Regions from separate parts of the Hydrogenophaga soli genome, predicted to be linked through region 1. Evidence: predicted binding sites of a transcription regulator. Region 1 holds the regulator's gene; the other holds the start of a gene.
What was found. The regulator sigma-54, encoded in region 1, starts transcription at its own class of promoters, with help from an activator protein. The targets are predictions, from matches to a motif close to TGGCANGNAANCTGCTTT.
Positions count from the first base shown of each region.

Region 2: exaC (aldehyde dehydrogenase family protein) is a predicted target of sigma-54. The motif match lies at 2,056-2,073, and genes of this name have one in related genera.

Region 1 covers NZ_BAAHAK010000002.1:32,020-37,088, forward strand. The annotation lists gene ACYVB7_RS03310 (thiol:disulfide interchange protein DsbA/DsbL) at 1-305, shown strand, start outside; gene lptA (lipopolysaccharide transport periplasmic protein LptA) at 429-1,085, shown strand; gene lptB (LPS export ABC transporter ATP-binding protein) at 1,151-1,873, shown strand; gene ACYVB7_RS03325 (RNA polymerase factor sigma-54) at 1,881-3,479, shown strand; gene ACYVB7_RS03330 (glycosyl hydrolase family 8) at 3,497-4,516, opposite strand; gene ACYVB7_RS03335 (M48 family metallopeptidase) at 4,521-5,069, opposite strand, start outside.
Region 2 covers NZ_BAAHAK010000013.1:89,943-95,011, reverse strand. The annotation lists gene ACYVB7_RS18970 (DUF779 domain-containing protein) at 97-459, opposite strand; gene exaC (aldehyde dehydrogenase family protein) at 459-1,982, opposite strand; gene ACYVB7_RS18960 (sigma-54-dependent Fis family transcriptional regulator) at 2,283-4,268, shown strand; gene ACYVB7_RS18955 (methyl-accepting chemotaxis protein) at 4,329-5,069, opposite strand, start outside.

The DNA of each region.
Region 1 (5,069 bases):
AACTGCATGCCAAGGTGTTCGTGGCCATCCATGGTGAACACCAGAAGTTGTCCACGCCCGACGACATCGCCAACTGGGCGGCTCGCCAAGGCTTGGACCGGGCCAAGTTCCTGGAGTTCTTCAATGCCTTCTCGGTGGCGGGCAAGCTCAAGCGTGCGGCGCAGATGGCCGAGGCCTACAAGCTTGACGGCGTGCCCGCGTTGGGTGTGGCCGGGCGGTATTTCACGTCCCCGTCCACAGCGGGCACCGGTGAACGTGCGCTGGCGGTGGTGAACCAGCTGGCAGAGGCCAGCCGCAAGGGCTGAAAGCCTCAGACTCTCGCGTTTTTGCCTTTGGTGCCGTCAGGAAATCCCGACGGCACCGCTACAATGACAAGCAAATACCATGCCGCCATGAGTTTGCTTGTGACTCCTCGTTCCACTCCCCCTGTGCCCAGCGCCCGACCGCATGCCCTTGTTTCCGGCCTGCGGCGGCTGGGGTGTGGCTGGGTGGCCTTGAGTGCGCTGTGGCTGTGTGCCGCGGCCCATGCCGAAAAGGCCGACCGCGACAAGCCCATGAATGCCGAGGCCGACAGCCTGCGCTACGACGACGTGCGTCAGCTCAGCGTGTTCACCGGCAATGTGGTCATCACCAAGGGCACCATCGTCATCCGGGGCGACAAGGTCGAAGTCCGTCAGGACGCCCAGGGCAACCAGTTCGGGGTGGTCACCGGTTCAGCCGCCAAGCCCGCCTTTTTCCGCCAGAAGCGCGAGGGGTTGGACGAGTACATCGAGGGTGTGTCCGATCGCATCGACTACAACGGACAGACCGACGTGGTGCGGTTCGAGCAGCGCGCCATGCTGCGCCGCTACCGTGGAGCCACCCTGGCCGATGAAACCTCGGGCAGCCTGATCGTCTACAACAACGCCGCGGAAACCTTCTCGGTGGACGGTGGCGAGGCCAGCAAGACGCCTTCCAACCCTTCTGGCCGCGTGCGGGCGATGTTGACGCCCACGCCACGGCCTGCCGAAGGGGCTCCGGCCCCTGCGGCCACCGACCCGGCGCGTCTGCGGTCGGCCCCCGTGCTGGATGGGGTTGGCCGGTGAGCGGCGGCGCCAGTGTCCGCCTTGCCCTCGAACCCGATGCACCCCAGCCGGTGCGTCTGGAGGCGATGCACCTGCGCAAGTCCTACGGCAGCCGCAAGGTGGTCAAGGACGTGTCGCTGGCTGTCAACGAGGGGGAGGTGGTGGGCCTGCTGGGTCCCAACGGCGCGGGCAAGACCACCTCGTTTTACATGATCGTGGGCCTGGTGCGGGCCGATGGGGGTGACATCTTCCTGGACGGCCAGCCCATTGAACATCAGCCCATCCACCGCCGTTCGCGCCTGGGGTTGGGCTATCTGCCGCAGGAAGCGTCCATCTTCCGCAAGCTCAACGTCGAAGACAACGTGCGCGCCGTGCTGGAGTTGCAGCACGACGAACAGGGCAAACGCCTGTCGCCCGCGGTGGTGCAGCAGCGCCTGGACGCCCTGCTGGCCGACTTGCGGGTGGACCACCTGCGCCACTCTCCGGCGCCCGCGCTGTCGGGGGGCGAGCGGCGGCGGGTGGAAATTGCCCGGGCACTGGCCACCCAGCCCCGCTTCATCCTGCTGGACGAGCCGTTTGCCGGCATCGACCCCATCGCCGTCATCGAGATCCAGCGCATCATCGGTTTCCTGAAGGCGCGGGGCATCGGGGTGCTGATCACCGACCACAACGTGCGCGAGACGCTGGGCATTTGCGACCACGCCTACATCATCAACGACGGCACGGTGCTGGCGCAGGGCACGCCCGCCGAGATTGTGGACAACGCCGACGTGCGCCGGGTGTACCTGGGCGAACACTTCCGCATGTGATGCGCCCATGAAACAAGGCCTGTCCCTCCGCGTCTCGCAGCACCTGGCGCTCACGCCCCAGCTGCAGCAGTCCATTCGGCTGTTGCAGCTGTCCACGCTGGAGCTGGGGCAGGAGGTCGAGCAGATGCTCGACGAAAACCCCTTCCTGGAGCGTCAGGACGAGGCCGCCGAGCGCGAGTCGTTTGGCCTGGAAACCGCCGATGCCCCGGTCAGCCTGGGGGATGTGTTGTCCGAGCGCGCCATGGAAGGTGTAGCAGAAAGTTCAGGCACATCAAGCGCTGAGTCTGTTTTTGAGTCATCAAATTCTGCCGAGTCAACCCCCGAAGCCTCGTCGGGTGACGATGTCAGCCTGACCGAGCCCGACTGGTCGGGTGACGGCACCGTGGACATGCAACCCGACGACGGCGAGTGGGGCGGCGAAGCCCCCGCCCGGGGCACCGGCAGCCACGACGACGATGACACCGCCAGCGCCGCCGACCTCGCCAGTGAGCACATCACCCTGCAGGCCCACCTGCACCAGCAGGCCCTGGGCCTGCGCCTCAGCCCCGAGGAACAGGCGGCGCTGTACGCGCTGATCGAGTCGCTGGACGACGACGGCTACCTGGCCGACCCCTTGGAAGACCTGGCCGCCTCGTTCGAGCCCGGCAACCCGGACGACCTCGCCGTGCAGGAGCGCCGTGAGGCCACCGTGCAACTGCTGCGCACGGCCTTGGGCTGGCTGCAGAACATGGACCCGCCCGGGGTGGGCGCACGCGACGTGGGCGAGTGCCTGCGCTTGCAGATCAACGAACTGCGCAACACCCCCGCAGCCCGGGCCGCGCTGGCCATCTGCCAGCAACCCCTGGACCTGATGGCCCGCCGCGACACCCGCAAGCTGGCCCTGGTGTGCGGGCTGGAAGAGCCGCTGGTGCGCGAGGCGCTGGCCCTCATCACCCAGCTCGAACCCCGGCCCGGTCGCCGTTTTGCCAACCTGGAAGGCCAGATGGTGGTGCCCGATGTGCTGGTGACCCGCGCGGGGCGCGGCTTCAAGGTGCAGCTCAACCCTGAGGTCATGCCCAAGCTGCGGGTGCACGACGTGTACGCCGCCGCCCTGCGCGAAGGCCGAGGGAGCCGTGGCGACGGCGCGGGCATGCAGCAGCGCCTGCAAGAGGCGCGCTGGTTCATCAAGAACATCCAGCAGCGGTTTGACACCATCCTGCGCGTCTCCAGTGCCATCGTGGAGCGCCAACGCAACTTCTTCATGCACGGCGAGCTGGCCATGCGCCCGCTGGTGCTGCGCGAGATTGCCGACGAGCTGGGCCTGCACGAGTCCACCATCAGCCGCGTGACCACCGCCAAGTACATGGCCACGCCGTTTGGCACCTACGAGCTGAAGTACTTCTTTGGCTCCAGCCTGGGCACCGAAACCGGGGGCAACGCCTCCAGCACCGCGGTGCGGGCGCTCATCAAGCAGCTGGTGGCGGGGGAAGACCCCAAAAAGCCGCTGTCGGACAACGCCTTGTCGGACATGCTGAAAGAGCAGGGCATCGAGTGCGCCCGCCGCACCGTGGCCAAGTACCGCGAGGCGCTGAAAATCGCCCCGGCCAGCTTGCGCAAGGCGCTCTGAGCACGCGGCTTGCCGCGCTACTTGCGCCCACCCTCCCGCGCCGCCACCTCCACCAGCATGCCCAGGGTGGCCGAGTAGTAACTCTGGGCCGTCATGGGCAGGCGTGAGCTGGGCGGTTTGCCAGTGGTCAGCAGGCTTCGGATGGCCTGCACCCCGGGGTCGGCCCCGTAGCTGTCGATGGAGTTGTCCTGCACGTTGGCCCAGCCGGGCAGGAAGCCGTCGCACTGGAAGTGGGTCCAGAACTTCTTGAAGCCTTCCATTCGCCCGGGGGTGGCGTGGCCCGCCCAGTGCAGGTACAGCGGCACGCGGGCTGAGTCGTAGCCATAGCGGGGCAGGCGGCTGGGGTCAGGGGCCAGCGGGTTGACCAGCAGCAGCCAGTCGGGCGGCAGGCTCCAACGGCCGAAGCGGGCCACTTCCACCAACCGCAACCCCGACGTGGTGAGGGCCTGCCACTGCGGGTGCGGATCCACCTTGTTCAGCGCCTCGAAGGCCGGAAACACCCAGTACGACAGGTTGACCACCTGCCCCTGCGGGGTGCCAAAGCCGTCCACCCCGGGTTTGATGATGGTGCCCCAGGGCGTGCCGTCCTGCACCACCTTGTCGCGGATGGCCTGGCCGATGGCCGCGGCGCGGCCTTTCAGCTCCGGCAGGTTGAAGCGCTCGGCGGCGCGTTGCAGGGCCCAGGCGATGAACAGGTCGCCGTCGGTGGCGGTGTTCATGTCGGTGATGCCGCGGCCCGGCTCCCAGCGCCAGGCAAACAGGCCGTCGGGGCGCTTGCCCAGGTTGGCTTGCGTCCAGGCCCAGATGCGTTCGAATGTGGCCTTGTCACCTGCCGCGGTGGCCAGCAGCAGGCCAAAGCCCTGACCTTCGGAGTGGCTGATGTTGCGCTGTCCGGTGTCGGTCACGCGCCCGTCGGAGGCCACGTAGGTGGCCTTCCAATCGTCCCAGCCCCGCAGGGCTTGGGCTTGGGCCTGGGCGATGGGCGGCGCGCTCAGTCCCAGCAGAACGGCGCAGCGCAGCAACGAGCGTCGATCCACGGATTCACCCCAGCTGGGTTCGCAACCGGTCGGCGCGATCCTTGGGGGCAGGATGCGTCGAGAGGATGCTGCTTGCCGTGTCGCCCGTCAACGCGGCCAGCTTGTCCAAGGCGCTGACGCATGCTTGGGGGGTGTACTTGCGGTTGCGCATGAAGTTCAGTGCGTAGTCATCCGCCTCACGTTCGTTGGATTGAGAGTGCTGTGCCTTGACCACTTTTTCAAACAAATCGCCCAGCGCGGAGCTGGCCAACGCCCCCACGCGGGTGTTGCTGGATTCCACGCCTTTGCGCAAGGCGCTGGTGCGCAGGGCCGTCTGCATGCGCGCTTTGGAGTGACCCGATTTCACGTGGCCAATTTCGTGGCCAATCACGTACCGAACCTCGTCGTCGGTGAATGCATCCATCAGCCCGGAATACACACGGATCGTGCCATTGGCCATGGCAAAAGCATTGATTTGCGGTGTGATGTAGACCTTGAAGTTCAAGCGCAAGCCGTCATAGGTTTGCAGGCCCTTCACCATTTTGGACAGCCGTTGGGCGTAGGGGCTGTTGTT
Region 2 (5,069 bases), on a different contig from region 1:
AAAACAATAGCTACTACCGCATACAAATAAAGCGGCAGAGCCATTTTTTCCTTAAACACCACCCCACCCACAGAGGCAGCCCAGCCCTCACCCCCCTCACCCCGGAAACAGCTCAGCCATTTCCTCCGCCGTGAACACCCGTGACCGGGTGTGAAAAGCCTTGCCCTCAGGCCCTTCCAGCGAAAACGTGCCGCCGTGGCCGTCGATCACGTCGATGATCAGTTGGGTGTGTTTCCAGTGTTCGTACTGCGACGTGCTCATGTAAAAGCCGCAGCCGCCAATGTCGCCCAGGTGGACGTCGCCGGGGCCAAGGGTCAGCTCGCCCAGCAAGTAGCAATTGGCGGCGCTGTTGTCACAGCAGCCGCCACTTTGGTGGAACATGAGGCCATCCCCGTGCTTGGCCTTGAGCCGGGCGATCAGCTCAAGGGCGGCCGGGGTGGCCACCACTTTGTCCACCATCAGAAGAAGCCCAGGCGCTGCTCGCTGTAGCTCACCAGCAGGTTCTTGGTTTGCTGGTAGTGGTCCAGCATCATCTTGTGGGTTTCGCGGCCAATGCCCGATTCCTTGTAGCCACCGAAGGCGGCGTGTGCGGGGTAGGCGTGGTAGCAGTTGGTCCACACACGGCCCGCCTTGATGGCGCGGCCCATGCGGTAGGCCACGTTGCCGTTGCGACTCCACACGCCGGCACCCAGGCCGTACAGGGTGTCGTTGGCGATGGCGAGGGCTTCGGCTTCATCCTTGAAGGTGGTCACGGCCAGCACGGGGCCGAAGATTTCTTCTTGGAAGATGCGCATCTTGTTGTGGCCCTTGAACAGGGTGGGCTGCACGTAGTAGCCGCCGTCCAGGTCGTTGCCAAACTGGGCCTGGTTGCCGCCGATCAGCACCTGGGCGCCTTCCTGCTTGCCCAAGTCCAGGTACGACAGGATCTTGGTCAGCTGTTCCTTGCTGGCCTGTGCGCCCATCATGGTGTCGGTGTCCAGCGGGTTGCCGTGTTTGATGGCGGCCACGCGCTTGAGCACTTTTTCCATGAACTTGTCGTAAATGCTCTCTTGGATGAGGGCGCGGCTGGGGCAAGTGCACACCTCGCCCTGGTTGAAGGCGAACAGCACCAGGCCTTCGATGGCTTTGTCCAGGAAGCCGTCGTCCTTGTCCATCACGTCGGCAAAGAAGATGTTGGGGCTCTTGCCGCCCAGTTCCAGCGTGGCGGGAATGAGGTTGTTGGCGGCGGCCTGGGCAATCACGCGGCCCGTGCTGGTGGAGCCGGTGAAGGCGATCTTGGCAATGCGCTTGCTTTGGGCCAGGGGCATGCCGGCCTCACGGCCAAAGCCGTTGACGATGTTGAGCACGCCGGGGGGCAGCAGGTCGGCAATCAGCTCCATCAAAATCAAAATGCTGATGGGCGTGCTTTCGGCGGGTTTCAGCACCACGCAGTTGCCCGCGCCCAGGGCGGGGGCCAGCTTCCAGGCGGCCATCAGGATGGGGAAGTTCCAGGGGATGATCTGGCCCACCACGCCCAGCGGCTCGTGGATGTGGTAGGCCATGGTGTTTTCGTCGATCTCGCTGATGCCGCCTTCCTGCGCACGCAGGGCACCGGCAAAGTAGCGGAAGTGGTCCACCGACAGCGGGATGTCGGCAGCCAGGGTTTCGCGGATGGGCTTGCCGTTGTCCACGGTTTCGGCGTAGGCCAGCAGCTCCAGGTTGGCTTCGAGGCGGTCGGCAATTTTCAGCAGGATGTTGCTGCGCGTGGCGGCGTCGGTCTTGCCCCAGGCGTCGGCGGCGGCGTGGGCGGCGTCCAGCGCCAGCTCAACGTCTTCGGCGGTGGAGCGGGCGGCTTGGGTGTACACCTTGCCGGTGGTGGGGGTGACCACGTCGAAATACTGGCCCTTGACCGGGGCCACCCATTGGCCACCGATGAAGTTGTTGTACTGGGCTTTGTAGGCGATCTTGGCACCTGCGGCACCGGGAGCGGCGTAAACGGCCATGTTTGTCTTCCTCGTGTTTCTGGAATCGGTTGAAGTTGAACCCCGTGAATCACTCACGCTGGGCCTGCTTCTCTTTCCAAAATCCGTGCCAATCGGCCTGAACTCCGCAAGCCATTGATTTGAAACAAAAAAACGTTGCATCGCCTGTGGCACCATCGGGCCGTGGACAGGTGTCCGGACATGTCCGGTGTCCACTTCTGGAACAGTTGATGCGGTTGCAAGGACAAGCCACCGTCGCACCCCCTGCCCTTCCTATACTGGCCGCACGACGCGGGACACACCGCGCGACCGGAGACAAGCATGCAACCCACGCCAGACGCACAACGCCTGCGCCACAGCCGCCGCCATTTGGTGGAACACGGAGAATGCCCGCCAGGCGTGCTGGACGAGCGTCTGTCGCGCTCGTGGCACCGCAGTTTCCAGTCGGGGTTGATGCCCACCGGGCGCTTGCTGGATGTGGGGCTGTGCACAGGCTCCGAGCTGCAGCAGCTCACCACCCGCCACCACGATTTGCTGGCGCACTCCCGCCCGATCATGGAGTTTCTGTTCGAGCAGGTGCGCCACCAGCAGGCCATGGTGATCCTCTCGGGGCCCTGCGGCACCTTGATGCACACGCTGGGCGATGCCCACTTCCTGTCCCGGGCCGACCGTGTGGCGCTGAACGTGGGGGCCTCGTGGACCGAAGCCCACCGCGGCACCAACGCCATTGGCACCGCGCTGGCCGATGTGCACGCCATCCAGGTCAACGGGAGTGAGCATTACCTGGAACGCAACGGCTTTCTCACCTGCTCGGCGGCCCCCATCGTGTCGGCCACGGGCGAGCTGCTGGGGGCACTGGACGTGTCGAGCGAGCACCGCGAAGGCCCCGGCCCGGCGCTGGGCTTGGTGCGCACCGCCGCCGCCCTCATCGAAAACCGCTTGCTGGGGGCCACGTACCGCCACCACTGGCGCCTGCACCTGCACACGCTGCCCGAAGGCCTGAACTCGGTGGGCGAAGGCATTGTGGTGCTGTCGGACGACGGCTGGGTGGTGGGGGCCAACCAGGCCGCCCAGAAGATGCTGCACCAGGACCTGCGCCAGCTGCGCGGGCGGCAGCTGCACGAGTTGCTGCACACCCGGCTGGACGACCTGCTGGCCCACCAACACCTGCGCAGCGGCCACAGCGCCGACAAGCCCGCCGCGGTGCGGCTGGTGCGCGACGGCAAGCCGCTGTACGCCCAACTGCAAAGCCGCCCGGGCCTGTGGCAAGCCAAACCCGCGCACCACACCCCTGCCCCCGCCCCAGCCCCCCCCTCGGCGCCGGGCGCGGACGCACTGGCCCGGCTGGACACCGGCGACGCCCGCTGGCGCAGCGCCGCCGACAAAGCCCGCAAGGTGCTGAACAAACCCATTTCGCTGCTGGTGCTGGGTGAGTCGGGCGTGGGCAAAGAGCTGTTTGCCAAGGCCGTGCACCGCAGCGGCCCGCGGGCCAACCGGGCGTTTGTGGCCATCAACTGCGCGGCCATGCCCGAAAGCCTGATCGAGTCCGAACTGTTTGGCCATGCGCCCGGGGCCTTCACGGGGGCGCGGCGTCAGGGCAACCTGGGCCTGCTGCGCGAGGCCCACCTGGGCACGCTGTTCCTGGACGAAATTGGCGACATGCCCCTGGCCTTGCAGACCCGCCTGCTGCGCGTGCTGCAAGAGCGCCAGGTGGCCCCGCTGGGCGGCGGCCAGCCGGTGGCGGTGGACTTTGCGCTGATTTGCGCCACCCACCAGCCGCTCAAAGCCCTGGTGGCCCAAGGCCGCTTCCGCGAAGACCTGTACTACCGCATCAACGGCCTGGTGCTGGAGCTGCCCGCCCTGCGCGAGCGCACCGACTTTGCCGCGCTGACCCAGCGCCTGCTGCTGGACCTGGCCGAAGGTGCCGCGCCCCCCACCGTGGACCCGGCCCTGCTGGACGCCTTCACCCGCCACCCCTGGCCCGGCAACACCCGCCAGTACCTCAACGCCTTGCGCACCGCCTGTGCCCTGCTGGAGCCGGGCGACACGGTGCTGAGCTGGCAACACCTGTCCGACGACCTGCGGGCCGAGTTGCAAAACCTGCCCCACGCCCCGCCGCACCCCACCCATGGCCTGCCCAATGCCCCCCTGCAGGCCCCCGTGCAGGCGCAAAGCCTGAAGGACGTGTCGCGCACCGTGGTGCTGCAGGCGGTGGAAAGCTGCCGCGGCAACGTGGCCCAGGCGGCCCGCCAGCTGGGCATCAGCCGCCAGACGGTGTACCGCAAGCTGCAAGCCCCGGGTGGCTGAGGCCACTGCCGCGGCAAAGGCCACGGGTGGCAGAGGCCGCCAAGGCGAGGCGGGCCGCGCTCAGGTCTTGAACACCGACACCGTGCGGGTGAGCGACTCGGCCTGATCCAGCAGGCTTTGCGAGGCCGCGGCCGACTGTTCCACCAGCGCCGCGTTCTGCTGCGTCATGGTGTCCAGCTGGGCCACCGCCTGGTTGATTTCGTGGATGCCCTGGCTTTGCTGGCCGCTGGATTGGCTGATGCCGGCGATCAGCTGCGCCACCTCTTGCGCATGGCCCACCACCGCGGCGATGGTGGTGCCCGCCATGTCCACCTGCTGCACCCCGGCGCTGATGCGGCCCACGCTGTCCTGGATGAGGGTCTTGATTTCCTTGGCCGCCGTGGCGGTGCGCTGGGCCAGCACCCGCACCTCGCTGGCCACCACGGCAAAGCCGCGGCCCGACTCGCCCGCCCGCGCCGCCTCCACCGCGGCGTTGAGCGCCAGGATGTTGGTCTGGAAGGCAATGCTGTCAATCACGCCGGTGATGTCGGCAATCTGGCGGCTGCTGCGGTCAATGTCCTGCATGGTGGCCACCACCTGCCCCACCACGGTGCCGCCCTCTTGCGCGGCCTGGGCGTTGGCCTGCGCCGTCTGGGCGGCGCGGCTGGCCACCTCGGCGGTTTGTTCCACCAACTGGATGAGGTCGCGCATGCTGGCGGCGGTCTGCTCCAGGCTGGCCGCGGCGGACTCGGTGCGGTGGCTCAGGTCCATGTTGCCCGAGGCGATTTCGGCACAGGCGCCGCGGATGTGGTCGCTGGCCTT